One region of the Lysinibacillus sp. FSL K6-4013 genome, then DNA from elsewhere that is predicted to be linked to it. Evidence: riboswitches for the same ligand, from Rfam matches in the RefSeq annotation. Region 1 holds a riboswitch; the other holds the start of a gene.

Region 1 (16,806 bases):
AGAAAGCTTGAACATACTAAGGGCCCATTTGAAATATTGGACGTGACAGATGGACAAAGAATGCATGATTTAGCAAAGGACTTCGGTGCAGATACGATGATGCATTTAGCTGCGCTATTATCAGCTACAGCAGAAAGAAATCCATTGTTAGCTTGGAATTTAAATATGGGCGGGTTAATGAATGCGTTGGAGGTTTCACGTGAGCTAAATATGCAATTTTTCACGCCAAGCTCAATTGGTGCGTTTGGTCCGTCTACACCTAAGGAAGATACACCACAGGATACTTTGCAAAGACCAACAACCATGTATGGTGTAAATAAAGTAGCGGGTGAGTTATTATGCGATTATTATTTCAATCGTTTTGGTGTTGATACACGTGGAGTACGCTTCCCAGGATTAATTTCTTATGTAACGCCTCCAGGTGGTGGTACAACAGATTATGCAGTAGAAATTTTCTATGAAGCAATCGAACAAGGCAAGTATACATCGTATATTCAAGAAGGTACGTTCATGGATATGATGTACATGCCAGATGCTCTACAAGCTATCGTAGATTTAATGGAGGCAGACGGTAGTAAGCTCGTTCATCGCAATGCTTTTAATATTACAGCTATGAGCTTTGAACCTTCGCAAATCGCGGCAGAAATTAAGAAGCACTTACCGAATTTCACAATGAGCTATCAGGTAGATCCAGTTCGTCAGGCCATTGCAGATAGCTGGCCAAACTCTTTAAATATTGAAGCGGCTCAAAAAGAGTGGGGCTTCAAAGCTGAGTATGATTTAGCTAAAATGACGGTAGATATGTTAGAGAAATTAAAAATTAAACTGCATAAAAAAGCAATTTCATAATAAATGGACAACGGGTGAAGAACTAGACTTCATCCGTTTTTTATATGTATATAAAAGAAAATTATTGGAATATATAGATTAAATTATGAAATTAAAATATAATAATATTCCGAATATTAATAGTATTCAGTTAAATTGATGCTATGAAGATTTCACAAGGGGAAATTCACAAATGAAGGGATGATGTGTTTTATGATGCAAGCACCATTAGTTTTAACTAGTTTTTTCAAACGAGCAGAGAGCTATTTTGCAAGAAAATCAATTATTTCACGGACAAGCCCACACAAAATACACCGTTTAACATATGGACAGTGGGCGAAAAGAACGCGTTGTTTAGCAGATGCCCTTACGAAGCTTGGGATGACAAGAGGAACAAAAGTCGGCTCCTTTGCGTGGAACCAGCATCGGCATTTAGAAGCCTACTTTGCTGTACCTTGCTCAGGGGCAATCTTACACATGGTAAATATTCGTTTATCAGAAGAGCATTTGATCTATATTATTAATCATGCAGAAGATGAGATTTTAATGGTCGATGTTGATTTATTACCGATCATTGAAAATATTGCGCCAAAACTTAAGACAGTGAAGCACTATATTATTATGACGGATGAACCAGCTTTACCCAAGACTACACTACAAAATGTTTTATCCTATGAGGACTTATTAGCTACCGCTGATGAAGAATTTCAATTTCCAGAGGATATTGACGAAGAAGCACCTGCCGGTATGTGCTATACAAGTGCCACGACAGGGAATCCAAAGGGAGTTGTCTATTCCCATCGGGGTCTAGTATTACACAGTATCATGCTGAGTATGTCTGACTCTATGGGGATTGCGGAAAGAGATGTTGTGATGCCAATTGTACCAATGTTTCATGCAAATGCATGGGGCTTACCTTTTGCTAGTGTTAATGTTGGTGCTACACAAGTTTTGCCAGGTCCACAATTTACATCAGCATTAATAATGGATTTAATCGAACAAGAAAAGGTTACATTAACTGCTGGTGTACCAACCATTTGGATAGGCGCCTTACAGGAGCAGGAAAAGAAAGAACGAGATATTAGTTCTTTAAGAGCGATCTGCTGTGGAGGATCGGCTTCACCAACTCGACTCATTCGGACATTTGAGGAAAAATACGGAATTCCTTATATTGTTGTCTACGGCATGACGGAAACTACACCAATCGTGGCATTGTCCAATTATATGTCGTGGATGGATGATTGGCCGATTGAAAAACGTATTGAAGCTCGAGCGATGCAAGGGATGACAATGGCAGGTATCGAATCTAGTATTATTAATGAGGCGGGTGAGGTTCCTTGGGATGGCGAAACGATGGGGGAATTACGTTTAAAAGGCCCATGGATTTCCGACGAATACTATCGTGATGAACGAACAGCAGATGCCTATCGAGATGGTTGGTTATATACTGGTGATATTGCAGTACGAACAGAGGATGGCTTTATTAAAATCACGGACCGTACAAAGGATCTTATAAAATCAGGTGGGGAATGGATTTCCTCTGTTGATTTGGAAAATGCACTAATGACGCATGATGCAGTTTTTGAAGCAGCTGTCATTGCCATGCCTCATGCTAAATGGCAGGAGCGTCCATTAGCTTGTGTTGTATTGAAAGAGGGACAATCAGTAACTGAACAAGAGCTTCTTGCCTTTTTAGAAAATCAATTTGCCAAGTGGTGGGTACCAGATGCAGTCGTATTTCTAGAAGAAATTCCAAAGACATCTGTCGGGAAATTCCTGAAAGCGAAGCTGCGAGATAATGTAGCTGAAATTTATCCTAAATCATTGGTATAGGTGAAAGAGCGATTTCCATAAATGGAAGTCGCTCTTTTTTTATTATTTAGCTAACATGTGGAAAACTTGTTCAACGTCTTTATCGCCACGACCAGAGATATTAATAATAATGCTTTCCTCAGGTGATAAAGTTGGTGCTAATTTTAGAGCATGGGCAACTGCATGTGAGCTTTCAAGAGCAGGAATAATACCTTCTACCTTAGAAAGTACTTGGAAGGCTTCTAAAACTTCTTCATTTGTCACGGTCACATACTCAGCACGGCCAATTGTTTTCAAATGGCTATGCTCAGGCCCAGCACCTGGATAATCTAAACCAGCTGCTATTGAATAGGTAGGAAGTGGATTACCTTCTGCGTCCTGAAGAACTAAACATTTGAAGCCGTGTAGCTCTCCTGGTGTTCCTTCGTTTAAGGTAGCAGCTTGATCCGGCTCTATTCCAATCAGACGAACATCTTCGTCTGCAATATAGTCAGCAAATGCCCCAATTGCATTACTACCGCCTCCTACACAGGCAAGAACAGCTGTTGGCAGCTTTCCTTCCTTTTCTAAAATCTGTTCACGACTTTCGCGGCTAATCACTGATTGAAAATGTTTAACCATTGATGGGAAGGGATGTGGTCCAACTGCCGAACCTAATAAATAGAATGTTGTTTCATAGTTTTCTACCAAGTCAGCAAATGCTTCATCTACTGCATCCTTTAAGCGGCCTTGCCCTTTATCAACCGCTACAACTTTTGCGCCGAGAAGTTCCATGCGAAATACGTTCAATGCCTGACGTTTTGTATCCTCCAAGCCCATATAAATCGTGCAATCCATTCCAAACATGGCACACGCTGTAGCTGTTGCTACACCATGTTGACCTGCACCAGTTTCTGCAATTACACGGTTTGCGCCCATACGTTTGGCTAGTAAAATTTGTCCTAATACATTATTGATTTTATGGGAGCCTGTGTGGTTAAGGTCTTCCCGTTTTAAATAAATTTTTGCGCCACCTAATTGCTTTGTTAAATTTTCTGCAAAATAAAGAGGGGATTTACGACCGACATATTCACGGAAATAGTAATCTAATTCTTGTTTAAAGTCATCATCTTCTTTATACTTTTGAAAATTCTCATCTAGTATATTTAAAACATTTTGAAGCTCCTTTGGAACAAAGCTTCCACCAAATTCACCGAAATATCCCTTTTTCTCTACTACTGTACTCATCTTTCCTCGACTCCTCTATGCTAATTTTTCCAAAAAAAAAGCCACTCCAATCCCTTATAAAAAGGACGAGTAACCGTGGTGCCACCTTCATTCGCAATTTTTGCGCGCTTTCCTGCTCCGGTAACGGGGAGCGAAACGGCCTTACATTTGATAAGGCTGCTCTGAAGTCCATTCACAAGTTTGTACTACTGGTTTGCACCAACCACCAGCTCTCTTGAAGTAACAATGCTTGCTACTACTCTTCTTCCTTGCATTTATTAGAAAGAATTGTAGAGTATTTTCAGAATAGTGTCAAGAAAAAAGACGAATCTAAAAAGACCCGTCAGTTAAATCAAACTTTTAAAGTGAAGGCGTTTGTTTAATACATACATAATCGGTGCACCTACAGCTAATACAACAAATTCACCCGCCGCGACTGTTAGCCAAGTCCAAAAGAATGGTAGCTCTAAAGCCAAGTTCAGCTCAAAGGCAATAATAAACATAGTACATGTAAAGAGCAATGTATTAATAATTAAACGTGCCCAAATATTTTTGACAAATTTGCAGATTAAAATAAACAGACCGAGTGTAATCATTGAATGACCTACACCAAACACTAAATCGTAAATGCCAAGTGGTGAAAATAGGTTAGAGATCAATACTCCAATAATAATCCCTACGGCAAAGCGTGGATTAAAGGCCACTAAATGGTTAAACATCTCAGAAACTCGGAACTGAACCTCTGTAAAACCAAATGGTGCAACAAGCATGGTTACAGCTATATAGAGAGCCGCAATGATACCACTTGCTGCTAAAAATTTTATCTTCATATTCATTTCTCCTTAGTTTTTTTTCGTGGGATGGTTACGAACCACGGTGCTTTCACACAAGTAAATATTTTATTATAGATATCTAGTAGAAGTCAAATGTCAGACTTTGTCTATAATGTCCTATCGTCGCAAAATTGTCATAAATATTTTTTACTATGTTGAAAAAAGAAATCGAATAACTAAAACAGCGTAGTTTAGCGGTTTAAAGCGCCAAATTAAATGAAAAACTAAAATATTTTGTCACTTTTAAAAGTCAGAACATTCATAATGTTGTTGACGGAGCTCGATAATAACGATAATATAGCGATACATTCACACTTTGTTTGGATAAAGTGCGATAGATATTCGAGAATATAATCGGGGGGATTATTTGTGAAAAGCAATGTAAAGAAGTTGTCATTCCTTCTTTTTGGATTAGTGTTGCTTCTTGCTGCTTGTGGTAGCAGTGGCTCAGGTACAACAGATTCAAAAGGAAATGAATCAAACAATGCAAGTGAGAGCGGAAATGCAGATGATAAAACATATAAAATCGGGATTACTCAAATTGTTGAGCATCCATCGTTAAACGCAGCAACGGAAGGCTTTAAAAAAGCAATTGAAGATGCAGGCTTAAAAGTTGACTACGATCCACAAATTGCACAGGGGGATAATAGCCTTAACACAACAATTGCTAACAATCTAGTAAGTGCAAACGTAGATTTAATTTTTGCAAACTCTACACCTTCTGCACAAGCCGCTGCAACAGCAACAAGTGATATTCCAATTATTTTTACATCGGTTACAGATGCTGTTGGTGCACAGTTAATTGACTCAATGGAAAAGCCAGGGAAAAATATTACAGGCACAATCGATTTACATCCTGAAACGATTTCTAAAACAGTAGCATTCCTAAAAGAACTTGGTGCGAAAAAGGTAGGGATGGTCTACAATGCAGGTGAGCAAAACTCAGTTGCACAAGTTTCAGAAGTGAAAAAGGTTATGGATGAACAAGGTTTAACGGTGGTAGAAGCATCAGCATCCACTTCCGCAGATGTAAAACAAGCGACAGAATCTCTAATTGGTAAGGTAGATGCTTTCTATATTATTACTGATAACACAGTAGTTTCTGCATTAGAATCGGTAATTGATGTTGCCAATACGAATAAACTACCATTAATCGTAGGAGAACTGGATTCTGTGGCACGTGGCGGTTTAGCCGCTTATGGTTTTGAATATTTCGATATCGGCTATGAAGCGGGTCAAATGGCTGTGAAAATTTTAAAAGGTGAAGCTACACCTGCCGATACACCCGCACAATACCCACAAAATCTGAAACTATTAATCAATAAAAAAGTTGCAGATGATTTAGGAATCGAAATTAAAGATTCTTGGGGTGCCGAAATTCTAGAACAGTAAAACGAAGCGGGGGAGAACTATCCCCGCTTTATCTTCATTTTACAAGCGATATAAATAATAAAGAGATTTAGGAGATGATTCAACGATGTTTTTAGCATTATTTGGCGCAGTGGAGCAAGGAATCATCTATGCAATTATGGCACTTGGTGTATATTTAACATTTCGGGTGTTAGATTTTCCGGATTTAACGGTTGATGGAAGCTTTGTAACAGGGGCGGCAACGGCAGCAACAATGGTTTTGCTTGGCTACCACCCAATCTTAGCGACTTTAGTGGCAATTGTTGCTGGATTTATTGCTGGATGTATGACAGGAATTCTTCACACGAAGGGAAAGATTAATCCGTTATTATCAGGGATTTTAATGATGATTGCTTTATACTCGATTAATCTACGTATCATGGGGTTAACTGCAGAAAATACGATAGGTCGCCCGAATATTCCACTATTAAACTCTGAAACCATCTTTTCGAAGTTTCAAGCTTTTTGGAGCAATTTAGGGGTCGATGCTGCTCTTAATAACCTATTAAAAGGCATAGGCTTTCAGCATGTACCAGGTACATGGAGTGTGCTGATTGTTGTATTAATCATCACGATTTTAATTAAGTTAATAGCAGACTGGTTCTTAAAGACAGAGGTCGGGCTAGCTATCCGAGCAACTGGTGATAATAAACGAATGATTCGCAGCTTCTCAGCAAATACAGATACACTTATCATTTTGGGGCTAGGACTTTCCAATGCACTTGTCGCATTTTCTGGAGCTTTAATCGCACAATACTCGAAATTCTCCGATGTTAGCATGGGGATTGGTATGATTGTGATTGGTCTCGCATCCGTTATTATTGGTGAAGCAATTTTTGGGACAAAAACTATTATCCGTACAACTTTTGCAGTCATTGCAGGAGCTATCATTTATCGTATTATATTAGCATTAGCATTACGTGTAGATTTCCTTGATTCAGGAGACATGAAATTAATTACGGCGATCATTGTTATTTTGGCGCTGATCTTACCGCAATTTATCAATAAGAATAAAGAACGTAAACGTAAAGCCAAACGAGCTGCAGAACTTTCGTAAGTAAAAACAGTAGAGAAGGGAGGAAAAGGCATTGCTTAAATTACATGGTATTAATAAGGTATTTAATGAAGGAACACCAGATGAGAAGATTGCACTTGCAGAGATAAACCTACATTTAAAGCCAGGTGATTTTGTGACAATCATTGGTAGTAATGGTGCAGGTAAATCAACGATGATGAACATGATTTCAGGTGCCTTAACACCCGATTTTGGGACAGTGTTAATTGATGGTAATAATGTGACAAGTTTGCCTGAATATAAACGCTCTCAATACATTGGTCGTGTCTTTCAGGATCCAATGGCGGGAACCGCGCCTACGATGACAATTGAAGAAAATCTAGCACTAGCATACTCTCGCAATAAGCATAGAGGGCTACGTAATGGTGTGGATAAAAAGCGTCGGGAATTTTTTAAAGAATCACTAGAGATGCTAGGTTTAAATCTTGAGAATCGCCTTTCTGCTAAGGTAGGCTTACTTTCAGGTGGGGAACGTCAAGCTTTGTCGCTTTTAATGGCTACCTTTACAAAGCCATCTATTTTATTGCTGGATGAGCATACGGCTGCACTTGATCCATCACGTGCAGAGTTAATTACTCGTATTACGAAGTATTTAGTGGAAAAAGATAATTTAACGACATTAATGGTAACGCACAATATGCAGCAAGCATTAGATTTAGGCAATCGTCTTATTATGATGGACAAAGGCCAAATCATTTTAGAAGTCGGTGAAGATCGCAAACATGAATTAACAATCCCTGATTTAATGGCTGAGTTTGAACGTATTCGTGGTGAAAAAATGAATTCAGACCGTGCTCTATTAGGCTAATAACGAAACGCTCATACAATAGTATGGGCGTTTTTTAGGGTAATAAAATGAAAGATAAACATAAAAAAGCCTCACTTGCAGTGAAGTGAGACTCTTCATTTTAAACGAGTAAGCCAAATAGTTGAATGTCGTTGTTTACTTCCTTGTATTTAAAGCCGAATTCATCCATTCGGGCAAGTAGTCCTTCATATTCAGCACGATCACCTAGCTCAATACCGACTAGTGCAGGGCCACTTTCTTTATTGTTTTTCTTCGTATATTCAAAGGTAGTAATGTCATCGTTTGGTCCTAGTACGCTAGTGAGGAATTGACGTAATGCTCCGGCACGCTGAGGGAAGCTGACGATAAAATAGTAAAGTAAGCCTTCATGAATAAGTGACTTTTCTTTAATCTCCTGCATCCGTCCAATGTCATTATTACCACCACTGATGATGACAACAACTGACTTACCTTTAATTTCTTCTTTATAAAAATCAAGAGCTGCCACTGATAATGCTCCAGCTGGCTCAGCGATAATCGCGTGTTTATTATATAGATCTAGAATGGTCGTACATACTTTGCCTTCAGGTACAAGAACTATATCATCTAAATAGCGACGACAAACATCATAAGTGTGGTGACCGACGCATTTTACAGCAGCACCATCCACGAATTTATCAATCCAATCAAGGGCAACTGCGCCACCTTCAGCAAAGGCAGCCTTCATACTACCAGCACCAGCGGGTTCCACACCAATAATTTTGCTAGAAGGAGAGAGATTTTTAATGTAGGCAGACACGCCTGACATTAAGCCACCACCACCAATACTACCGAATACGTAGTCGATAGGCTCCTCCATATCATTCATAATTTCTACGGCTACCGTCCCTTGACCAGCAATGACATCGAAATCATCAAATGGGTGAATGAAAATCTTACCATGCTCTTCACAATAGCTTAACGCGCTTTCAGCAGAATCATCGAATGTATCTCCCGCCAAAATAATTTCTACATATTCGCGTCCAAACATACGCACTTGGTCTATTTTTTGCTTCGGCGTTGTTTGAGGCATAAAAATGCTTGCTTGAATTTTTAATTGGGCACAGGCATAAGCTACTCCTTGTGCATGATTGCCTGCACTTGCACAGACAACTCCAGCATTGCGTGCTTCATCCTCGATTTTTTTAATTTTATAATAGGCACCACGAAGCTTGAATGAGCGTACATGCTGTAGATCTTCGCGTTTAATATAAATATTAGCTCCGTATTTCTCGGATAAATAGTCGTTTTTTTGTAGTGGTGTATGCACAACTACATCTTTTAAAAAATGATGTGCAATCAAGACATTCTCCACTTGCACGGTTCTAGTATCAGCAACTTCCATAGTATTCATCCTCCGTTATACGTTTAAAACATTTATCTATGATAGCACACTTTATTTGCTTTTTGTGATTAATTTTTAGTAAATTCTAAATTTTCCGTGTCTATTTTATGATGTAAGCGTTTTATCTTGATATAGCTAATTATTTTATAAAGAAGCAATGTCTCAGACCTAGAATTAGCTCAATTTAAGGGGAGAAAATCTGTTGTTTCAAATCTAAAAAATACAACTCTCATAACAAAAATGGTCAAGCATATACTAGATTAGCTTAGGCCAAGTAGGAGGGTATGTAGTGGAAATCATTCAAGGAATTTTATCAACATATTGGAAATTTTTTGATTTTGCGATGTGGCAAGAAGTATTAATGGACCCTGTCTCCTGGGGACTAATATCCTCATTAATTATTATAGAAGGTTTGCTGTCAGCAGATAATGCATTGGTATTAGCGGTACTAGTGAAACATTTACCAGATAAACAGCGAAAACGGGCATTAATGTATGGTATGTTAGGTGCCTATTTTTTTAGATTTTTATTTATTGGTATAGGAGTTTATCTCGTAGAATTTTGGTTTATTAAAGTATTAGGTGCTTTATATTTAGGCTGGCTTTGTATAGCTCATTTCCTTCATATAGGGAATGAGGATAGTGTGAAAGAGGTAAAGAGGTCAGGGTGGATGGTACGTCTTTTTGGCACGTTTTGGGCAACTGTCATTTCGGTTGAGCTAATGGATATTGCCTTTTCAATTGACTCAATTTTCGCTGCCTTTGCGATATCAGATCAAGTTTGGGTACTTTTAATAGGAGGGATGTTAGGGATATTAATGATGAGGACCATTGCAGGTGTTTTTTTAATCATTATCGAAAAAATTCCAGAGCTTGAAGCAACGGCCTTCATTATTATAGGTGTCATCGGCTTAAAAATGTTAGTGAGTGTCTTCAATGTCCATATACCTCATTATTTATTCTTCCTTTTCTTAGTGATTGCTTTTTCCATTACAATCATTGTGCATATGATGAAGAGAGTAAGAGCTGCCTAATTAAAAGTACTGTTCTCCAAAAATGAGAACAGTACTTTTTTTATTTTACATATTTATCTGGGTCAACAATATAGAACTTTTCAACATTTAGCCAGCTCTCACTCATTGGTTCGCCGTCATCAATACGTTTTTCAGTTTCCTGCATCATCCAACCAGTCTGAGATGCATGGGCTTGTAATGCTTTTAATTTGTCCATTCGCATTTCACGAATATCGTAAACAACATGTGGTTCTCCATTTTTTTCAATCGTATCATTGGCGAAGGCACAGCCGAATACTTGTGGACGAGCAGCCTTTGGCATACGACGTACAGCTTCAACTACCGCACGTGCTGTTGCTTCATGGTCTGGGTGGACAGCAAAGCCAGGTAAGAAAGTGAAAATTAAAGAGGGCATTAGTTCTTCGATTAGCCCTTCCATTAGCTTTACCATCTTCTCATCATCTTCAAATTCAATTGTTTTATCACGTAGACCAAGCATACGTAAATCTTGAATACCCATTGCCTCTGCTGCTGCAACTAATTCCTTACGGCGGATTTCAGGTAAAGACTCGCGCGTTGCAAAGGGTGGATTACCTAAATTACGTCCCATTTCGCCTAATGTTAAACAGGCATATGTAACAGGTGTATTCATTTTCTTTGTATAGTAGGCGATGGTCCCAGCAACTGAAAAAGCCTCGTCATCTGGGTGAGGGTACACAATTAAAATATGACGTTGTGGTTGTAAATTCAAATAGTCGTCCCCCTTAGTAAGTAAATGGCGTTTCACTAATTTCAAGTGCAATCGCCAATTTTCCAGAGTAGTCTAGTCCAGCCATTAATAAACGGCCTAAATCATCTAATTCGAAATGTGTAATGCCCTGAGCATAAACCCAGCCATGAGGTAATTTTAAACCAACACGATGAGGTGCATGATCTACAACCTTAGCAAGCTCATAATTAATTTTAGCATTACGAATAAAAGCACCTGCATTAAAAAACTGTTCATCATAGTGTGCTGCATAAGATCCGTTTGTCGTCTCAAGATGAATATAAACGTCTTTGTTGGCGAAAGAATTCAGCAATGTTTGCAACGTCTCTACTTGTACTTCTTGCATCTTAACACTCCTCTCGATCATTTCTCCTTTAAGTATAGTAAAAAAAATTCGCAAAGGGAAATTGATTGCTTTGATATGAAAAATTGATGATATGCATTTATATACCTCAGCGCCATGGGGGTCGGAATTTTTTGAGCGTGTGAAATTTGATCCTAGCATCGAGGGAAATAAATCATCATCTCTAAATCTATGACAAGTTCCTAAGCAATATTCTTGAAAAAATTATTGTAATGTATCAATATAGGGAATGTGGAAATAAATATGTACAAAATGTGTCGTTTCGTATTGTATCCGTTTTCACATCTGAAAAGATATTGCAACCATGATTTCTTCCTAATTCGTGTGTGTAGACAGCTCCAATTGTTGAAGGGAGTATTATTTCAGAAATAACGAATTCTATCTTGGTACAATAGATGACGTTCCTTGAACAGGCTATAATTGGTAGCTGTGAAAAAGGGAAGAAAGATGAAGCTCATTATCATAGTATAATAAAAACCGCGACTCTCTTTTATGACGGAGAGTCGCGGTTTTTTATTAAAAATTAGTGTAGGCTATGTATTTGTTAGTATCGATTAAGCTTTCGTTCTATTGTATCTAAACGATTATTAACATTTTGTAATTGTTTAAACATTTGCTTCATATAAAGATTTTGATCCTGTTTTTCATTATTTTTGGCATGTGCCAATTCTTCCTCCTCCTGCAGAGCTAATATTGTGGCAAGGGTGGATAAAGAGTAACCGAGTGTTAATACGATGGAAGCAATTACTTCAACTTTTGAAGAGGTGATTTCGCCAGCTAGTAAACCTGATTCTTCCGTTAAGTCCTCTACCTTATTTTTTTTCATTTTTTCCCCTCCCATACAGCTAATATATGGGGTGGGAAGCATTAACGTATCTTGTCCTATTTTAATCTTTATCTGATAGATGCTAATCATTAACGGATTGTTTAATGTTTGTAATTTTCTAATAATTACATTGATTTTTCCATTTAAATATAGCATTATAGTAGGAATAAACAAACGTTTAGAGGGGGAATTGATGTGAATAAGGACTTTAAATATTGTAAGGAATCAAGAGTGATGCGTACAAGTCGTGTGTTTCCAAACGATGTAAATAATCATAATACATTATTTGGTGGACGGTTGATGAGCGATATTGATCAGGTTGCTTCCATTTCGGCTGCAAAGCACAGCAGGAAAGATTGTGTCACAGCTTCAACTGATTCTGTTGATTTTCTACATCCCATTCGCCCTACAGATTCGGTTTATTTCGAATCCTATGTAACATGGACTGGAAGATCTTCCATGGAGGTTTTTGTCAAAGTTATTTCTGAAAACTTGAAAACTGGAGAGAGAAAGGTGGCAGCGACTGCATTATTAACATTTGTGGCATTGGATGAAAATAATAAACCAGCGCTGGTCCCACGAGTAATTCCTGAAACAGTAGAAGAGACAAAATTGCATGAAACAGCTTCAGAACGAGCGAAGGCACGTGCTGAACGTAAAAAGGAAAGTAAAGCGTTAGCGCAATTTATATCTATGAATGATCCATGGGATTATCGGCTAGAAATGATGGAGAATTATATGTAAAAAGAGGGATGTCTCAAATGACTTTGAGACATCCCTTTCATTTTTATATTTCTGTTACTGTTACGTGTGGAGCGCCGAAGCGAGATTTCGCTCCATGCATGACAGGTCCTACATAATCATTTAACGCCCAACCATGTGCAATAGCAGCAGATACAAACTCTTTTGCTTCAATGACTGAATCTTTAATAGTAAGACCGTTAGCAAGATTGGCTGTTACAGATGCAGCAAATGTACAGCCTGCACCATGGTTATTTGTAGATGCAACTTTTTCAGATTCTAATAAGTAGAATGCTTCACCATCAAAGAATAAGTCTGTTGCTTTTTCTGTAGCTAGGGCCTTTCCACCTTTAATGACAACAGCTCTAGCCCCTAGCTCATGGATTTTGCGAGCGGCCATCTTCATGTCGTCAATGTTTTTAGGTGTACCTATGCCAGCTAATTGTCCAGCTTCAAAAAGGTTTGGTGTTGTTACCGTTGCTAATGGTAAAAGATGCTGAATCATGGCATCTGTATTACCGGGATTCAGTACTTCATCGTCCCCTTTACATACCATAACAGGATCGATGACAACATTTGTAGTGCCTGAATTTGCGATAGCCTCTCCAGCAATACGGATAATTTCCTCTGTTGAGAGCATCCCTGTCTTAATGGCATCAATTCCTGTTGAAAGAGCTGTGTCAATTTGCTTTTGTAGTAAATCAGTTGGCAAAGGTGTGACGTTGTGTGTCCAGCCATTCGGTTCCATTGTTACGACAACTGTTAATGCCACCATCCCATATGTACCATGCTCCTGAAATGTTTTAAGGTCGGCTTGCATCCCTGCACCGCCTGATGTATCTGAACCAGCAATTGTTAATGTTTTTTTTAGAGTCATTTTTAAAGATCTCCTTTATTGTCTAGAGTTATAAAATTACCATCTAGTATAGTCTGATTCTGATTCTATAAAAATAGCCAGAATACTATATTTTTATATGGTCAGTTTCAACTGATGCTTGAATTCATCGTTAATTTTTTGTACCGTTGTAAGAAGAGAAAGGGGCTTAAAGAGCGATGAAACAAGTATTCCCGAATGATTGGCAAGAAGTACTCAAAGATGAATTAGAAAAACCTTACTATCAAAAACTACGTCAATTTGTCGCAAATGAATATTCGACACAAACCATTTATCCACCTATGAATGATGTAATGAACGCATTTTATACAACAGCATATCATGATGTGAAAGTTATTATTTTAGGACAAGATCCTTATCATGGACCTAATCAAGCTCATGGGCTAAGCTTTTCTGTTAAACCAGGTATTCCACATCCTCCTAGCTTACGGAACATGTTGCAAGAGCTACAGGATGATTTAGGCTGTCCAATTCCTCAAAATGGAACACTAACAAAGTGGGCTGAACAGGGTGTTATGCTATTAAATACGGTGCTTACAGTTCGAGCAGGACAAGCGAATTCCCATAAAGAACAAGGGTGGGAGCAATTTACCGATGCTGTTATCGATCTATTAGCTGCAAGGGAAGAACCACTAATTTTTGTATTGTGGGGTAAACCAGCACAACGCAAAAAGCAATTAATCCGAAAATATAAAACACCTCATGTCATACTCGAAGCGCCACACCCAAGTCCATTAAGTGCTTATCGAGGATTCTTTGGCAGTAAACCTTATTCAAAGATTAATCAGCAATTAGTAGAGTGGGGCAAGCAGCCAATTGATTGGTGTTTAGCATAGATTGGCACAAATCGTTTGCTTTATACGCTTTAGCAATCATGTTACATTTAATATAGAAGAAAGTGAGGGACATTGATGAAGGTGAATTGTTTTAAGTGTCAATTTTTTAAAGTAACCTGGGACCCTCAAACCCCACGCGCATGTTCAGCTTATGGCTTTAAAACAAAGCAAATACCATCCGTTGTTGTGAAGCAATCATCGGGTGTAGATTGTTTAAAATTCGTACCAAAAGTAGAAAGTGGGAGAATGTAATGATTTCTTATCAAGCTGTTATACAGCAACTTGAAAAACAATTATCTAACGCCAAAAATGCGGGAAATGATCAGCAAATTCGTGAGGCGCTTACAGCCATTCGAGCATTATGTGATGTGGTGTTAGATTCTTCAGGTGATGCACCATCTATCACTCCCCATAAGCACGTACCGCAGATGCTTGTGTCAGAGACAAAACCATCCTCTTTATATACAGCAAAGATCGAAGAAGATGGAGCAAATGGCGATTCGATTTTTGATTTTTAATCCATTTTAAAGGCAGGGTAACGAAAAATGAAAAGATTTATCGTGACAGGTGCTCTTCATGGCCTATTAGCAGTAGCATTCGGTGCATTTGGTGCACATGCTTTAAAGGAAGTTTTAGATGAATATAGTCGAGGTATTTGGGAAACGGCTGTGCAATATCAAATGTTTCACGCTACAGGATTATTAGTTATCGGTCTGTTAATGAGCTCTAAACTATTAGGTGAAGTGAAACAATTAAATCTAGCAGGTATTTTCTTTAACCTTGGGATTGTTTTCTTTTCGGGGAGCTTATATGTTCTGGCGATAAGTGGAATAAAAGTATTGGGAGCTATTACACCAATCGGTGGTGTACTATTTTTAGCTGGATGGCTACTTATTATTTTTACTGCTCTCAAGCATGCACGTTAATTTTAAGTTGACTCTCTTACATTATTTGTAGGAGAGTTTTTCTTTGTGATCAGTCATAATTTTAAGATAGGGATTTAAATCCTATCCATTTTGTAAGAATTTATAGTACACTACTACTATTACTTGCAATATTTCGAAAATACCAAAAGTGAGGTTATGTAGTATGGAAAAACTATTTACATTACTAGATGCTAACTATGATGAGATGGTAGGGATTCGCCGCCATTTACATGAATACCCTGAATTGTCCTTTGAAGAAGTGGAAACGCCATCCTATATAGCTACTTTTCATAGAGAATTAGGTCATGAGGTTCGAGAAGGAGTGGGAGGGCGCGGTGTCGTAGCGATATTACGTGGCAAAAAGCCTGGTAAAACGGTGGCATTGCGAGCGGACTTTGATGCATTAGCGATACAAGAAGAAAATGATGTACCTTACAAATCTAAAATAGCTGGGAAAATGCATGCATGTGGACATGATGGACATACAGCTACATTGCTTGGGCTAGCTAAGGCATTAAATGCGATGAGGGACGAAATTGAAGGCAATGTCGTATTTATTCATCAGCATGCAGAGGAAGTGGCACCAGGTGGAGCTAAGCCGATGATTGAGGATGGTTGTTTAGAAGGAGTAGATGTTATTTTTGGAACGCATTTATGGGCACCTACACCATTAGGAGAAATTTTAGTGAAAGATGGAGCCATCATGGCTGCCGCGGATAAAGTAGAAATAACGGTTCAAGGAAAAGGTGGACATGGCGCAGAGCCGCATCATTCCATTGATGCTGTTACCCTTTCCTCCCAATTCGTCGTCAATGCTCAACAGCTTGTCTCAAGACGTATTGACCCATTGAAATCAGCTGTTTTAACAATCGGTCATTTTGAGGCGATTAATCCGTTTAACGTTATTGCTGATCGGGTAGTATTGGCGGGGACAATTCGTACTTTTGAAGAAGAAGTACGCACACAAATGGAACAAGAGTTAGAAGCAGTATTAAATGCGACCTGTCTGGCATTTGGGGCAAGTTACGAATATCGTTACACAAGAGGTTATCCACCCGTTTATAACCATCAGAGCGAAACCGAGTTTGTGGCACAGATCGCG
Region 2 (16,806 bases), 600 kb from region 1:
ATATCGAATACTTGCAATCTCTTCTTTTGTTGGCATCGCCCCACCTTTATCAAAAATATCTTTTAAAAAGAACAGAAGAACTTCACTTTCAGGCATTATCCGAACAGATAGCTCTTCACGGTTTCCATCCTCTGTTTGATTACTACTTAAAAGGAAATACCCAAGGAATACACACATCATGACAATGGGTATCAGAAGGAGCAGCTTTAAATTTGTTTTTGGACGGGATATTGTATTAGGAGAAGCTGTTCCATAATAATTATTAATCGTTTGATCTACATAATAAACTTTATTCTCTTTCAACATGATTTCAGTATCACAAAAAGGACATTTAAATGTTTGCTCTTCTTTATATTCAATTTTCCCATTACAATTTGGACAATTTAATTTAATAAATTCCACTGGCAGCCCCCCAGCACTATTTTCCATTAAGCTTAGTTGTCTAAAAAATAAATGTCAATATATACGAAGTATAGGTAAGCAATCTAAAACTATATTTGAAGTGCCTAGCCAGCTAAATACTTAACTAAATTTACAATAACTCTATACTCGGGTTGTTAAAGTTTGCCCATGCTATATCACTGTTAATGTATCTAACCATTCTATAGGCTACTGGCTTAAAACCGCACTTAGGCCAAAAAGTCGATGCAGCAAGATTCGTTATTCTCCAATCTGTAATGATATTCTCATAGCCCGCCTCTTTCATCCTTCTACAGCCTTCATTCATCAGCTCTTTTCCCACACCTCTTCCCATTTGAGAAGAGTAAGTACCTGCAATCGTTAGCTCTATTGCATGCTCAGGTGTCATCAAATCTGAATGTATAGGGTAATATTTTTGAAATCCTAATTCCTGCCCATCCTTTATTGCAACGAGACATGTATCATCATTATCCTCTACTATACTTTTATATGAGGCTTTTATGCTCATAACAACTTCAGGGAATACGGGCTCAAATGTAGGTGCGGCATTTTGATACGATTGAATGATCCTAGACATTTTCCCCATCATTTCACTATCCATTTTATTAGCAACCCTAATCTCTGCATTACATACATTTTCGAATGGTTTGTAATCCCCTATGTTCATTACGCCATGTACTTGCTGTATAGAAAAGCTTAATCGTAGGTAGGCATCATAATAAGCCTGATTTCCAAGTGGGATTATCGTGTAATGCATAAAGCACCCCTGCTCTAGCCACGCCACTGAAACCTCTGTATAGAGATTCCTTATAAGCTCAGAGGATTGATCCTTTCTGATTGCCATTCCCTCATAGGGTACCCATATATGTCTGCCTCTTACCGTGTCAATCTTAACGACTCCGATTATATACCCTACTAGGTCATCTTTAATAAATGCCCCCACCCCATTGACATTATTATGAACAAATAAATTTTCAAGCATATTCGTTATATGTTCAGTATTAAGATAGTTGTTGTTTAAAAATGGATATACCTCCCCTTCGAAGCTCTGTCTATTAATGAGTAACTTAGCCATTGCGGGTATATCATTCATACTGATTGTTTTATACTCACATTTTCCCATTTCAACTCTCCCCCTAAATTTTCACTTTATATTACCTATTCTATCATTATGGATAAGACAGGATTTTGTTGGAAATTTCCATCCTTAAGCTAAGCCAATTAACTATGTAGAAATAAAGTAAGTAAATATGATATCTTTTTGCAAGATAGTATTTTGGAAAGAGAGGGTATTTATCAATGAATCAAAATAATTTCTGGCTTGATTTACCAAGGCCGTTTTTCATTTTAGCTCCTATGGAGGATGTGACAGATGTTGTATTTCGTCATGTCATTCAGGAGGCAGGGCGACCCGATGTATTTTTTACTGAATTCACCAACACGACGAGCTATTGTCATCCAGATGGCTTAGATAATGTACGTAGCCGCTTAGCTTTCACAGAAGATGAGCAGCCCATTGTTGCACATATTTGGGGGGACAACCCTGAACATTTTCGTCAAATGAGTATTGGTATGAAGGAATTAGGCTTTAAGGGAATTGATATTAATATGGGCTGCCCAGTTGATAATGTAGCAGAAAGAGGTAAAGGCGCTGGCTTAATTCTCCATCCTGAACTAGCCGCAGATATTATTCAAGCAGCCAAAGCAGGAGGCTTACCAGTTAGTGTCAAAACAAGACTTGGCTTTACGGATGTAGCAGAATGGCGTGAGTGGCTTACCTATATTTTAAAACAGGATATCGCCAATCTTTCTATTCATCTCCGTACACGGGAAGAAATGAGTAAGGTTGCTGCACATTGGGAATTAATTGCAGATATCAAAAAACTACGTGATGAAGTTGCTCCCCAAACATTACTGACAATCAACGGTGATATTCCTGATCGTTTAACAGGTCTACAACTAGTTGAACAATATGGTATTGATGGTGTAATGATTGGACGCGGCGTATTTTCAAACCCATTTGCCTTTGAAAAGGATCCTAAAGAGCATAGCGCCAAAGAATATCTTAACTTGCTATACCTACACCTGGATCTGCATGACCACTATTCCAAGGAATTCGAAACACGTTCATTTAAAGCATTGCAACGTTTCTTTAAAATATATGTACGTGGCTTCAAAGGAGCCAGTCAATTGAGAGTTCAATTACTGAACGCAAATTCTACAGATGAAGTCCGTGAATTATTAGCTACGTATATTGCCGACAAACTAACGGAGTAAACCTTTAATATAAGCTGATATAAAAGAGGAGACTGGCTATCGCCAATCTCCCTTTTACTTGAAATCATTTATTGGGCCTTTACCCATTAGAACTTCTACCGTATTAGAAGATCCCATGTTAAAAGAAATGCCGTTAACGAAATATATCAATAGAAAATTCGGGTACTATTTACAAAATCCTTCTTAAGGGGAATCTTTGGAAACAAATACTGACAGCATATAAGGAAAACCAATCTAATTTCTCATAAAAACATTTTATGCTATGATATTTAAATTGTGTCTACTAAGTAACACAGTTACATTCATCTAAGAAAGAGGTATTTATGCATCATACACAGTTATCCAAGCGACATTGGTTACTTATCTTAACACTTGCATTATTAACATTTGTTCTTGGGACAAGCGAATTTGTTATTGTCGGGATCTTAACTGATATTTCTTCAAGCCTTCATATGACTAATGCAAAAGCAGGTACACTCGTTTCTGCGTTCGCTCTTACATTTGCTATCGCCACACCACTCGTGATGTCAGCAACAAGCCATTTTCCAAAGCGTAAATGGATGCTGTTTTTGATAGGTTTCTTCATTGCATTAAATGCTCTGTGCGTAATTTCAACGAGCTATATTATGCTCCTTGTCCTTCGGGTTATGACAGCGATTGTGACAGGCGTATTGATCTCTCTAGCCATGATTGTTGCGAGCGAAACCATGCCGACTAACAAACGCGGTCTTGCTATATCATTCGTTTTCAGTGGTTTTACACTGGCAAATGTAGTTGGCGTTCCCATTGGAATTGTTATCGCCGAATGGTACGGCTGGAATGCCATATTCATGTTAACCACTCTTCTCGGAGGGTTGGCGTTTGCGGCATCTTTTTTTGTCTTACCTACTCGGCTCAGCCAAGTACGAAGCTCCATACGCGATCAATTTTCTTTACTAATCCAGCCACGAATTTTAATTGCCTTTTTCATTCCTGCTCTCGGGTTTGGTGCAACCTATGCAGTCTTTACGTACCTTGTTCCTATTTTAAAGGGGATGGGTGCACCAAATAGTTCTATAAGTCTAATCTTATTCGGTTACGGGTTTCTTTCGATTTTCAGCAACATTCTTGCCAATAAAATCGCCAGTCACAATGCCATTGGTCGACTTCGGTTTGTTTTTCTCGTCCAAGCAATTGTACTGACAACTTTATTTTGGACGACAAATCATTTTATTTTAGGACTAGCAAACATTGGATTAATGTCACTAATGGCCATCCTCTTAACAACATCTACTCAGCTTTATTTAATAGATTTGGCCGAAATTTATAAACCAGAAGCTAAAGGACTCGCAGCTTCTCTTATGCCAGTGGCAAGTAACGTAGGCATCGCTTTTGGGTCTGCATTAGGCGGAATTGTGTATCATCAAGGAAATTTGATGAATGTCACATGGGTCGGTGGTATAGTTGCCATCTGTGCAAGTCTGCTAACTTTCTTTAGTTATCATCTAGACCATAAACAAAAGAAAATGGCATAAAACAATAGGTACTTTAGTAAAAATATAAATTAAACAGACCCATGCGCATAATGCGAATGGGCCTGTTTTTACTTTTGATACTTATCTTCATAATAAGGAAGCCTATTTCAAAGAATTATCCTGAAATAAGATGTTTTTCTTTCATTGGTCCTACTTTATTTAAAATGATTGCACCAACCATTTGAATAATCGTCTTCACAATAATTTGCCCTATAATGGCGGCAGGTACCGCTTCCCATGGCAATATATTGGCACCAAGTGGACTTAGGCCGATTACGACAAAAATTGCAGAATCTAGAAATCCTCCAACAATGCCACTGTAGAACACACGCCAAGCCATTGGTAATTTTAATCGAGTATAGATTTCTGTATCAGCTGTTTCAGCGACAACAAATGATAGTGCTGAGGCTACCACAATCAAAAGTGTATCACCCAGTAGGAATGACACCACAGCTGATAAAATTAAAGCTGTAATAATAAATAAATACGTCTTTTTTCTACCATATTTATTTTGTACTAGATCCCGAAAAATAAAGGTTGCTCCAATTAAAAGCGTTCCCATTGGGACAATAAACATGCCAAAATGTAATGGTGCAAATGCTGCCGTTACTACATTAGCGATGACAATAGATAATAAATAAAATAAAATTCTCATACTTTTACTCCTCAAGTAAATTTAAAGACATTTTTGCAGCGGCTCACTATACACCTCTTTTATTTCCCCAAACGAGGGCATGTAACTGTGGCAGTACTTTAACATCTCTTAAATCCTCATCCTTTATTACTCTATCAATCAGCGCATGATATTTATCTAATAAATGCATCATTAATTGTGAATTATCAGTTGTCGCGAGATCATCATTACCAACTTGAAGATAAAAAGGAATCAGGGGATATCGATGGTGAATTTGTTTAGCATAATCGTAATCCTCTTGATTAAAAACGACTATTTTGAGGGATACATGGTGATTGTTGTTTCGATCTTTAAGTTTTTCGAAGATATAAGAGAGCACCGAGTAGTCTGTGGTCATTCCAGAACTAGGTGGCTTTGGTGAAATCGTCAGTTCATCAATCTCATACATCCATTTTTGCCACCTACTCCCCTGTGTTTCTACCCCGATTTTTATGCCATTTTCTTTTAATATGGCAATGAGCTCTGCTAAATTCGGATTGAGTGCAGGATTGCCGCCTGAAATCGTAACAAATGAAAAACCATTGCCTCCCAGCTGCTTGAGCTCAGCCCAAATCTCTTCCGCTGTCATTTGGACAATAAGATGCTTTCCACTGCCATCCCACGTAAACGCTGAATCACACCAAGAACAGGAGTAATCACAGCCTGCGGTTCTCACAAACATTGTCTTCTGGCCAACGACCATTCCCTCACCTTGAATTGTTGGTCCAAAGATTTCAATTACAGGTATTTTACTCAACTTCCATCCACTCCCGTCTCGTTTCTGCATAGCTTGTCGGAGTTTCATAAAGTTTAATAAACTCTACACGCGCACCGTTATATCCTTCATCAAGCAAGGCCTCAGTCAACTTTTCGTATATCCACACAACAATGTTCTCTGCTGTCGTATTCATGGGCGGAAGTGTTTCATTTAAATAACGGTGATCTAAATGAATCTCTATTTTTCGTTTCCATATTTCTTTTATATCGCCAAAATCAATTATCAAACCACGTTCATCTGTGTAGCCACTCAGCCCTAATATAACTCGATAGGTATGACCGTGAAGATTTTTACATTTCCCCTCATAATGGTGCAGATGATGAGCAGCATCGAAGGTAAATTCTTTGCTGATGAGGACACGCTTTGCATGGTATTTCAATTGATTTCTTTGAATATCCACATCCATTTTCTGGAGTCTCTCAACGATTTTAAAATCTGACATGTCTTAAGACTCCTTCCTATAACTTAAATACTCATCAAGCCCTTTATTTCGCAATTTACATGCTGGGCATTCACCACAGCCATCTGCTATGACACCGTTATAGCAAGTCAACGTTCTTTCTCGTACAAACTCAAGTGCCCCAAGCTGATCAGCTAATTCCCATGTCTGTGCCTTATTCAGCCACATCAACGGAGTATCAATCACAAAGGAATCATCCATCGATAAATTTAATGTTACATTCAAGGATTTAATAAAGACATCACGGCAATCCGGATAGCCACTAAAATCAGTTTCACAAACACCTGTTACAATATGCTTCGCTCCTACTTGGCTCGCTAAAACGCCCGCAAATGAAAGAAAAAGGAGATTGCGACCAGGCACAAAAGTCGATGGGAGCTCACCATTTCCTCCGTCCTTCACCTTTATGTCTTGTCGTGTCAATGCATTCGGAGCAAGCTGGTTCAGAAGTGACATATCAAGAATATGATGCTTGATACCAAGTTCACTCGCTATCTCCTTTGCACATTCAATTTCAAGACGATGCCGTTGACCATAATCAAAAGTTACTGCCTCAATCTCTTCAAAGCGTTCTTTTGCCCAGAACAAACAAGTTGTGCTGTCCTGACCTCCACTAAATACTACAATTGCTTTTTCCTGCTTCATCTAGAAAACTCCCTTATATCAAAAAAACAGCACCCTAAGAAAAAGTGCTGCTTTTTTCTTAGTTTTTTTAAGAGGGTAGCTAAAAACCTCTTTCTTGCTTCATTTATCGATTATCAATTTTTTCTGGATTAAGATCGTGGTTCATTAAACGATAATTGGCGATTTCTTCGTATTTCGTTCCTGGCTTCCCATAGTTACACCATGGATCAATCGAGATACCCCCACGTGGAGTAAATTTTCCCCACACCTCTATATATCTTGGATCAAGTAGTGTAATTAAATCATTCATAATGATATTTACGCAATCTTCATGGAAATCGCCATGATTTCTAAAACTGAATAAATATAACTTTAGTGATTTACTTTCAACAATTTTTTTATCTGGAATATACGAAATGTACATCGTAGCAAAATCCGGCTGATTTGTAAGCGGACATAAACTAGTAAACTCTGGGCAATTAAACTTAACAAAATAATCTCGATTAGCATGAAGATTATCCACTGCCTCTAATACCTCAGGTGCATAATCATAGGAATACTTTGTACCTTGATTACCTAATAGGGTCAAATCCTTTAATCCTTCTTCATGACTTCTGCCAGACATAAAAAAACCTCCTTGTAAAATGTTTCCCAACACTTTTCAAGAGAGGCATCACCAATTCAGTCTATTAAAACATAAGTAAAAACATAAAAAAAGCCACGTCCGATATGGACATGGCATATTGTCATGTTTCCATAGTTTTTTATAGAGGGTATCAGCTATGAACCTCTCCCGTTTTAGTCCGGGCATTCTTTTCTTCCATATCGTACAAAAAATAATACAGAACGTCAAATAGATTTTTTATAGAATTCTTCCTTGAGGATTAAATGATAAAAAGCATGAATTACTGTAAGTCGATACTCATTTAAAAGTTCTACTTTTTTATTAAATTACTTGGAAAATAGAATTAATTCATTTTTGACAAAGTCATACTAATTATCAATATTTTGAGATTTTTTAATATTCCGATATTCGAATTATCTCACCTGTGATAAATTGGAATTATCGCACTAAACTGAAAAGTGCGGTAATTAAGAGTGGAGGGAGAAATGAGATTTGAAAAAGTTTAAGTTTACGAAGTTTTTAAGTAGTATGATAGCTTTCGTTATGGTGCTTTTTCTATTGGTTCCATTATCGAATGCCAATGCTGAAGAATCGAAACCATTCAAGCAGGATAGTCAAAGTGAAAGCACACTTCAACTAAAGGCGGCTATCGCTGAACAGCTAAGCTTGTCTAAAGATGGTCCAACTCTTCACGAAAGCTTACAAAATGTATCAGGCAATCAAGAAGTTGCTGTCATCGTACATTTATCTGAAAAGCCTGTGGCACTAGAGCAAGGTATAAGCCAAGTGAAAGGCCAAAAGTTCTCTAATGCGCGAGCAAATGAAGTTCGTTCAAATGTAAAATCTCAACAAGCACAAGTTAAAAAAGAATTAGCTACTAAAAATGTTCAAATGACTCAAGGCTACACATTTGATACTGTTTTAAACGGCTTTGCAGCAACTGTGAAAGCAAATGACCTCCCGAAGCTGCTTTCAATAGAAGGAATTACATTAATCGAACCTGATGCGATTGTTTACGCATCAGAAGACAATACAATGAAATCATCAGAACTTATTAAGGAAGATCAATTAGAGGCTCAAATGAATACAAGTATTTCTTTCCTCGGCATCGAACAGCTTTGGAAGGAAGGAATTGAAGGACAAGGTATAAAGGTGGCAGTATTAGATACTGGTATTGACGCAGATCACCCCGAGTTTGCTGGAATTTACAAGGGCGGGAAAAACTTCATTCCAAATTCATCAACTTACACAAAGCCTCGGGCAGATGACGATGCATCGGAAACATTGCCTTCTGAGCGTCCTGCCGGAACACCTGAATTTAATGAAAAAGGAAGCTCGTTCTATACTTCTCACGGTACCCATGTTGCTGGAACCATTGCAGCAATTGGAGCTAACAATTTCGGCATTAAAGGAATTGCTCCAAAAGTAGACCTTTATGCTTACCGTGTTCTTGGTGCATATGGAAGTGGGGCTACATCTGGTATTGTTAAAGCAATAGAAACGGCTGTAACAGAAAAAATGGACATAATCAACCTTTCTCTTGGTGGGGGGGCTAACTCTGAAACGGACGCTGGTTCATTTGCTATTAATAATGCAATGATGGCTGGAACAATCGGAGTAATTGCAACAGGGAACTCCGGCCCAAATCGAGGAACAATGGGCACGCCTGCAACTGCTCGTTTAGGCATTGCTGTCGGTAACACAACAAATCCTGAAACAATGTATAACGGTGAAGTGAATGTTACAGTTGGTGACTACAACTTAACAAAACAGCTCCCATTAATGGGAACAACTTTTGGAAGGGATTTAGCAACACAGCTTCAAGGAGAATTTGACCTAGTTGCTATCCCTGGAAACGGAGAAGTAAAAGACTATGAGGGAATCGATGTAGAAGGTAAAGTAGCATTGATCTCTCGTGGCAGTATCGCATTTGTTGATAAAATTGCGAACGCAAAGGCAAATGGGGCGGTCGCCACAATTATTCATAACTTTGCTGGTGGAACAAATGCACCTAATATTTCAGGTACATTCCTGGGGGATTCCTTTGCTTTTCTACCAACATTTGATATGTCCCAAACGGATGGCAATGCAATTCGTGCTGCATTAGCCGGTGGAACTGGAAAAGTTAGCTTTAGTCAATTTACTTCCACAAAGACACTGGGAGATGAAGTAAACGATTCAAGTTCCCGTGGACCTTCTACACCAAACTTTGACATTAAACCAGATGTAAGTGCACCTGGAACAAACATTATGTCAACGATTCCAATGTATAAAAAGGATTTCCCTGATGCAGATTATGCAGAGGCATATGATCGTAAAACAGGAACTTCTATGGCAACACCGCATATTACAGGTATTGTTGCATTACTTAAACAAGCAAATCCTGATTGGAATGCGTTCGACATAAAAGTGGCGCTTTCTAATACAGCAAAGGTTTTAGATAAAACAAAATACGATGTGTTCTCTCAAGGTGCAGGTCGTGTAAATGCTTATGCTGCAGCACATCCAGAAATTCTTGCCTATGCATTGGATAATGCAATTTTAGATGGAACTGGAGCTGTTTCAGAAAACTTAAAAGGGACAGTTACTTTTGGTCCACAATCACTTAAAGACCAGGATATTTCCGTAACGAAACAAGTTTTAGTAAAAGATATAAAGGGGAATGGCGGTAATTATAACGTATCAATTGATGTGACAAAAACATTTGGTGATGCAACTGTTACAGTCGACCAGCCAACATTTAATCTAGTTGGTGAGCAAGTGTTAAATCTTACATTAACTGCTTCACAAGCTACAGCACCAAACGGCTCAGAAATACTGGGGTATATTCACATCAGCGGTGGTGCTACAGAAATTTCATTGCCATTCGCAGCTGACTTTGGAAGCGAGGCAGTAACTGAAATTAAAGATTTAAAGATTACAGAAACAGATCTATCCTTTAATGGAGATGGCGTGAAAGATTCAGCTGTACTTTCATTTACATTAACTGGCGATGTAACAACTAACTATATCGAGCTATGGGATATTATGAATCCTCAGGGTGGAGAATATGGTGATGGCTACATCGGTTATCTACATGCAGGTACTGCGCTAGGAAAAGGCTCTTATACGCTGAATATCGCTGGGCAATACAAACCATGGGGAACAGAACCTGCCACAACAATTCCAGATGGTCTCTATACTATTGACTTTACTGGTCTTGCGGCATCAGGGGTAGTTTCAGATTATGTTGGGCCAATTATCGTGAAAACGACTAAGCCAGAAATTACTGGTTCAGTAGCTGAAGGTGTCGCTACAGGACAGGTAACAGATAAGTATATCGACTACAATGAAGAGTTATATTTATATGGTTTAAACTACAATTTAAATGATAAATTAAAAGCTTCCTATATTTCGACTGTGAATGGCGAAGTACAAGCGCCAGTTCCTTTTGAATTAAATCAAGATGGTAGCTTCACATTCCCAGTAACATCAGAAACGAATGCTGTATCCGTAAAAATTGAAGACGCTGCTGGAAATGTTGGTGAAGCATTTATATTTGAAAAAGATGTAGTTGAACCAAAAGTGACACTTTCCGTCAATCCAACTGAGCTAGACCTAACAGTTGGAAAATCTGCACAACTTACAGTAACAGAGACGTCTACTCCTCCAGAAGGTGAAGCAACAGAGAAAGATGTAACTTCACAAGCGACTTATGTTGTGGGAGATGAGAATGTTGCAACAATAGCAAATGGATTAGTAACTGCTGTAGGTGAGGGCACGACTACGATTACTATTTCATACGGTGATCATGAGGTTATGGTAAATGTTACAGTTAAAGCACCTGTTGTAGAAACACCAATCGTAACACTAGAAATTGACCAAGCTCAGGTTGAAACTAGAATAGGTAAAGAGGTTACGGTTAAGATTACTGAAGTAACTACTTTTGAGGGTAAAACAACAAAAAAAGATGTTACTACGCTTGCAACCTACGAAGTAGCAAATGATAAAATAGCTACTGTAAAAGCAGGAGCTGTAAAAGGAAAAGGTCAAGGTACTACGACAATTACGGTAACATACGGTGACCACACGTTAACATTCGGTGTGTTGGTTGAAAAGCCTGGTAATGGTAATGGTAACGGCAATGGCAACGGCAACGGCAACGGCAACGGTAATGGCAAAGGTAATAATGAAGTTACCGAGGTTGAGTTATAATTAAATAAGTACAGTTCAGCAAAAAGAGAAATTGCGCTTTGCAATTTCTCCTTTTGCTATTTAAATTTCACTTACTTATGATAAGGTTGGCTGTAACTAGTCTAAGTGCAGTTTTTCTGTAGAAGCTTTATCTAGTAATCGAGAGACCGTTCAGGACCTTTTAGTTTTATTTAAGCATTGTTGCAGTTAAAAATTCTCGTGTTCTCTCCTCTTTCGGTTGGTTGAAAAATTGTTCAGGTGTGCCGCGTTCAATAATTTTTCCATCATGCATATACACAATCCAATCAGCTACCTCTTTTGCGAATCCCATTTCGTGGGTTACAACAACCATTGTCATTCCTTCTTCAGCCAAGTCTTTCATGGTTGTTAAAACCTCTCCCACAAGCTCGGGATCGAGTGCCGATGTTGGCTCATCAAAAAGCATAATGTCTGGTTCCATCGCAAGTGCTCTAGCAATCGCCACCCGTTGCTTTTGCCCCCCTGATAGTTTACTAGGATAGACATCCGACTTATCCTCCAAACCTACTTTTTTCAGTAATTGTTTTGCTTTGATGATGGCTTTCTCTTTGTCTACACCCTTTACCATAACAGGTGCTTCAATAATATTTTCTAAAACCGTTTTGTGTGGGAATAAGTTGAAATTTTGAAACACCATCCCAACCCTTTCTCTAATTTTGTTAAGATCATCTGTCCGAGGATTGACTTCATTTCCCTCAATTATAATATTGCCACTATCTTTTCTTTCTAAAAAGTTCAAACAGCGAAGGAGGGTGCTTTTCCCTGACCCGCTCGATCCTATTAGACAAACAACATCGCTCTCGTAGACTGTCATGTCGATATTTTTCAATACATGTAAGTCTCCAAACGATTTATTCAATTGACTTATTTTAATCATTTCCTTGGTGTTCAATCTTTTCAGCTCCTATCTGTCGCTAACTGCTAATTTTAGTTCAGTTCGATTCACTACAAATGTCATCAACGCTACCAGCAATAAATAGTAGACTGCTACAATGAGTAAGTAGGTCATTTCATCAAAATTATTCGACCCAAGTGTTGTCGCCACATTAAACAGCTCATTCATGGAGATAAATGCGGCTAACGAAGAATCTTTTAAACTGATGATAAATTGATTGCCTAAAGGCGGCAACGCTCTACGGAATGCCTGTGGGAGAATAATCCTTCTTAATGTCAGTGTCTTTGTCATCCCCAAAGAGCGTCCTGCTTCAAATTGACCATTATCGACTGATTGAATTGCTCCCCGAAGGATTTCAGAAATATAAGCTCCATTATGTAGCGCTAGAGCAAGTGAAGCAGCCCAAAAATCAGGAAGAAGGAAAATCCCGCTAATTCCGAAGTAAAGGATAAATATTTGAACAATCAGTGGTGTTCCTCGCACCAAATAGACATATATATCTGAAATAAGTTCTAAAATTTTTATATTAGAAATTTTTAATAAGGCAAAGACTAGTCCGATGATGATTCCAAGTAAGATAGAAACCACCGTCAGCTCTAATGTTAAAAGCATAGCTTTAAAGAATACACCTTTTGTTTCGATTAGTATTTGAAAGAAATGTGAAAAACTTGGCAAAGTACTACTTCCTTTCTTTTATAGCATTGATTTATTCTGGTTTTGTGGTAATGTCCTCACCAAAATATTTGATACTGATTTGAGTCAGTGTTCCATTTTCCCGAAGTTGTTCCAAAGATTCATTTACTCGCTTCAATAGATTTGGATTATCCTGGGGCAACACAATCGCTTGTTCACTGCGATTAATTAATTGCTGTCCTTTAATCTTAAAACCTTCCTTTTCAGCAGTTTTTCCTGTAACAAAATCTGTAATTACTGCATCATGACGCCCACTACTCAACGCCTTTAATGCTGTAATATCACTGTCATATGTTTTTATTTTGTCTGTATACTTGGAAGCTGTATCGGCATATGTTGATCCTTTTGCAACAGCTACTTCCTTTCCCTTTAAATCTTCGACAGTCCTAATTTTACTATCGGATCTGGTGAAAATTTTCGGTCCTGAATAATAATAGGGGGTAGAGAAAGAAACATGTTTACTCCGCTGCGGGTTAATTGTGTGACTTGCAACGGCTGCATCCGCTCTTCCCGTTTTCACCCCTTCAACAATCCCCTTGAACTTGATTCGTTTCTGAACCGGCTCAAGGCCCATTTCCTTTGCAATCGCTTCACCAACCTCAATATCAAAGCCCGACATTGTAAGATCGTCATTTATATAACTAAATGGCTTAAATTCACCAGAAGTAGCAAAAACAAATTGATTTTTATTTATCAGTTCAGATCCATCTTCAAGCTTCTGCTTCTCTCCACAACCAGACAACATGCAGGCTACGATTGTACTAAAGACCAATAAAAACTTTTTACTCAACAACATGTTGGCTATAACTCCTTTCCCTTTCGATTATTCTTACAATCCTTTCTTGCTATATAACTTGCTTATGATAGTTAATACCCAATCCACTCCCAATAAAACAAAAAAGTATCAGGCACTTTTAATAGTGCCTGATACTTTTCTACAAAATTCGCATTATATAATTATCTTTCAGGTATTCTCTTTCCTCTAAAATGTAGCTTTTTAGATGTATAGAACTAAGAAAAACGCACTTACTTATGATACGGTTCACCGTAAAAATTTAAAAGGCAAAGAACAGCTTCGGGAATGCGTTTCCTGGAGCTGTTTTGTTCATTTTCCGATTAATTTGACCGTCGATAAATATTATTTTATCAAAGTTTTATAGACGTTCACACCATGTTGAGCATAAACACTAAATTTATAGGGACAATTACGTTTTATAAAAATTCCATATTTACCCTAATAAACTTATTTGTACGCTACTCGTACCACCAGCATAGCGCGCTCTATTATGTTCATCTTCTGAAGAGCAAAAGATTATCGTTATACTGCATTTTTCAGGAAATACACACTCTCTCATAGTATTAACAAATTCCTTGTAAATCATATCCTTTAGATTATAATCATGTACTTGAAAATCGAGTGTTTCACTTTCTCCAACAATTAAAAAATCATTATCAGACGCAAAGAATTTAGGGTTGGATAATTGATGAAGATTATTGCAATCATAATACTTCCCTCTTAAATTATTATTATTACTGATGTCACGATCATGTCTGTCTATTCTTTTGCATTGATCAATACCATAAAAATCGCTAACAAATTTTTCAACAAACTCTATGCTATGATCCATAGTAAACATAAAGAATACTCTTATCTCCGCTTTATAAATTTGTAAATCATATTTAATTAACACAAAATCTCTCCTCGTTTTTAGACAAAAAAATCCGCACTATTGACCACACATTTTGTACGCAATCCCGCTTTCCATAGCGCACTTAAGTTAAGTACATTTTTAATGTCGGCAAAACAAAAAGCGCCATTGTTTATAGGCTACGCAAAAAATGTGTTTTTTTTGCAAGACTATACAATAGCGCTTGAATTAATTGAATTTATAGTATGTTGTTAAGCATTTCTATCATACTTATTTGATTAAGTTTTTTCAAGTATCTTCGAATATTTAGAAGACAATTGTCTATAATATAGCATCAAAATTTAAAGGAGATGCTTTATGAATAAAGAAAAATTTCTTGCTCTTGATTGCACGCAGAGAGTTGAATACGTGAATGATTTATTAAAAAATAATCATGATTTACAACAAATTGCTGATTCTATCGGAATCAATTATTCTACGTTCACTAAATTAATGACTCAAGGAGATTATATTTTTGTAAAACGGGATGGCCAGTATTTTCGCTTTATCAGAAACGGTGACACCATTTCGTCTATTAACAATTCTGCCGACGACTTCACAGCATTTCTCAATGAGAATAAAGACGTCTTAAAACAGATTATCGAGAAACACAAAGCCAACAATGACTTCACAATTGATAAGAAAATATTCTCTTCTAAACTTTCAACTAAGACGTTTCGTATGCCAGAGGAGTTATATCAGCAATTCGTCCTTACTTGCGAAAGAGAGTTCCCACACTTGAAAATACAGGACATTATTGCGCAACTTTTATTAAACTTTAGTAATAATTATTCGAGCGATTAGAAGTAGTTTAGCAACTTAAACTACTTCTTTGTCATTTCTTAAATGTTTTGGAAGCATAAAGTCAATCTCTTGATCCGAGAAAGTTAGCTCTTCATTAACTTTTAATGCGGATTGAGCTTTTTTATATGCCTTAGCAGATGTTATTGGCGCATTACTATATATTTCTGACGTCCTTAACTGTAATTCGTCGCGCGCATTTCTAATTTCTTCAATGCTCATAGAATCCATATCCGCAATTAATGAAATATAGTCCTCACGTATAACCCATAATGTTTGCGCTACATTTCTATGTTTTTTCGAATTACCATCGAAGTCAAATTCCCGCATGATTGTTGTAACTACCAATAACAATAAGGATATAAATGTGCCGACCCAAGTTGTTATTTTACCATCACCCAATAACACAATTAAAAATGCTCCAGCTACTAAAGTAGACAATATTAACTGAACCGTTTTATATCGTGTTTCTTTCTTCTCTAATAATACCGCACTTATATCATGTGTTTTTTGAGTATATGCAACGCGCCCGTAACATTCTCTAATTTGACTCATTAGTTTATTTCGTTGCTCCACTTCAGCTTGGGAATTTTGTTCCAAAAAGCTCCCTCCATTCCCTTTTAGAAGAATAATCATTGCCGTTTGATTCGTATTCAATTGCTTTTAATGCTAAATTTTTAGCTTGTTTAGCCTTATAAGCAAAATTATGCGTTGCTTCTATTCTTCTGTTACTGCCAGGTACATACCAATATGTTTTATCAGATTGTTCTATTAAAAACTCGAAAAAGTCGCGAACCATCCAGTCATAGTATATATAAGACTTATCACTATATGACCAGTTTTGCATAAACCTATAACATAGTGTATCAATCAGATAACCGCTCATTTGAACATTATGTTTATTTTTCCACGCTCTAATCATCCTGCAAAGTCGCTTAAGATTTTTATTACTGCTCTTGTTCAATTCATTAAACGCTTTGATTTCTGCTTTGGGATTAGTTGTTTGCCAACTACCTCCATTGTTTGTATCAGGATATGTGTAACTCTCTTGATCTTTATTAATAAAACAAGGCACAATTTCATATGAAGTTCCATCAGTAAAATCAATTTTAACAACTTGTCCATCTGCTCGTTTATATGATGGAT

The links. A riboswitch is a leader RNA that binds a small molecule or an ion and turns the genes downstream of it on or off. The one in region 1 is predicted to bind preQ1.
Region 2: linked by a shared signal. The riboswitch ahead of queF (preQ(1) synthase) and the one ahead of MHB39_RS02590 (QueT transporter family protein) in region 1 are both predicted to bind preQ1.

What each region holds. Positions count from the first base shown of each region.
Region 1 is NZ_CP152031.1:535,342-552,147, forward strand. Features, by position in the region: gene MHB39_RS02575 (L-threonine 3-dehydrogenase) at 1-849, shown strand, start outside; gene MHB39_RS02580 (long-chain fatty acid--CoA ligase) at 1,042-2,661, shown strand; gene trpB (tryptophan synthase subunit beta) at 2,704-3,867, opposite strand; T-box leader at 3,926-4,125, opposite strand; gene MHB39_RS02590 (QueT transporter family protein) at 4,194-4,676, opposite strand; PreQ1 riboswitch class I at 4,683-4,727, opposite strand; gene MHB39_RS02595 (ABC transporter substrate-binding protein) at 5,049-6,071, shown strand; gene MHB39_RS02600 (ABC transporter permease) at 6,157-7,146, shown strand; gene MHB39_RS02605 (ABC transporter ATP-binding protein) at 7,178-7,972, shown strand; gene ilvA (threonine ammonia-lyase IlvA) at 8,073-9,335, opposite strand; gene MHB39_RS02615 (TerC family protein) at 9,625-10,368, shown strand; gene bshB2 (bacillithiol biosynthesis deacetylase BshB2) at 10,409-11,098, opposite strand; gene MHB39_RS02625 (YojF family protein) at 11,112-11,462, opposite strand; gene MHB39_RS02630 (hypothetical protein) at 12,025-12,306, opposite strand; gene MHB39_RS02635 (acyl-CoA thioesterase) at 12,502-13,050, shown strand; gene thiD (bifunctional hydroxymethylpyrimidine kinase/phosphomethylpyrimidine kinase) at 13,094-13,924, opposite strand; gene MHB39_RS02645 (uracil-DNA glycosylase) at 14,101-14,778, shown strand; gene MHB39_RS02650 (hypothetical protein) at 14,854-15,030, shown strand; gene MHB39_RS02655 (YwdI family protein) at 15,030-15,296, shown strand; gene MHB39_RS02660 (DUF423 domain-containing protein) at 15,324-15,704, shown strand; gene MHB39_RS02665 (M20 family metallopeptidase) at 15,868-16,806, shown strand, end outside.
Region 2 is NZ_CP152031.1:4,686,022-4,702,827, forward strand. Features, by position in the region: gene MHB39_RS23295 (leucine-rich repeat domain-containing protein) at 1-402, opposite strand, end outside; gene MHB39_RS23300 (GNAT family N-acetyltransferase) at 533-1,543, opposite strand; gene MHB39_RS23305 (tRNA-dihydrouridine synthase) at 1,720-2,697, shown strand; gene MHB39_RS23310 (MFS transporter) at 3,021-4,211, shown strand; gene MHB39_RS23315 (VUT family protein) at 4,327-4,866, opposite strand; gene queE (7-carboxy-7-deazaguanine synthase QueE) at 4,913-5,641, opposite strand; gene queD (6-carboxytetrahydropterin synthase QueD) at 5,634-6,104, opposite strand; gene queC (7-cyano-7-deazaguanine synthase QueC) at 6,108-6,767, opposite strand; gene queF (preQ(1) synthase) at 6,871-7,371, opposite strand; PreQ1 riboswitch class I at 7,497-7,543, opposite strand; gene MHB39_RS23340 (S8 family serine peptidase) at 7,864-11,565, shown strand; gene MHB39_RS23345 (amino acid ABC transporter ATP-binding protein) at 11,732-12,475, opposite strand; gene MHB39_RS23350 (amino acid ABC transporter permease) at 12,488-13,153, opposite strand; gene MHB39_RS23355 (transporter substrate-binding domain-containing protein) at 13,185-13,967, opposite strand; gene MHB39_RS23360 (hypothetical protein) at 14,401-14,862, opposite strand; gene MHB39_RS23365 (hypothetical protein) at 15,178-15,663, shown strand; gene MHB39_RS23370 (SLATT domain-containing protein) at 15,679-16,260, opposite strand; gene MHB39_RS23375 (nucleotidyltransferase) at 16,238-16,806, opposite strand, start outside.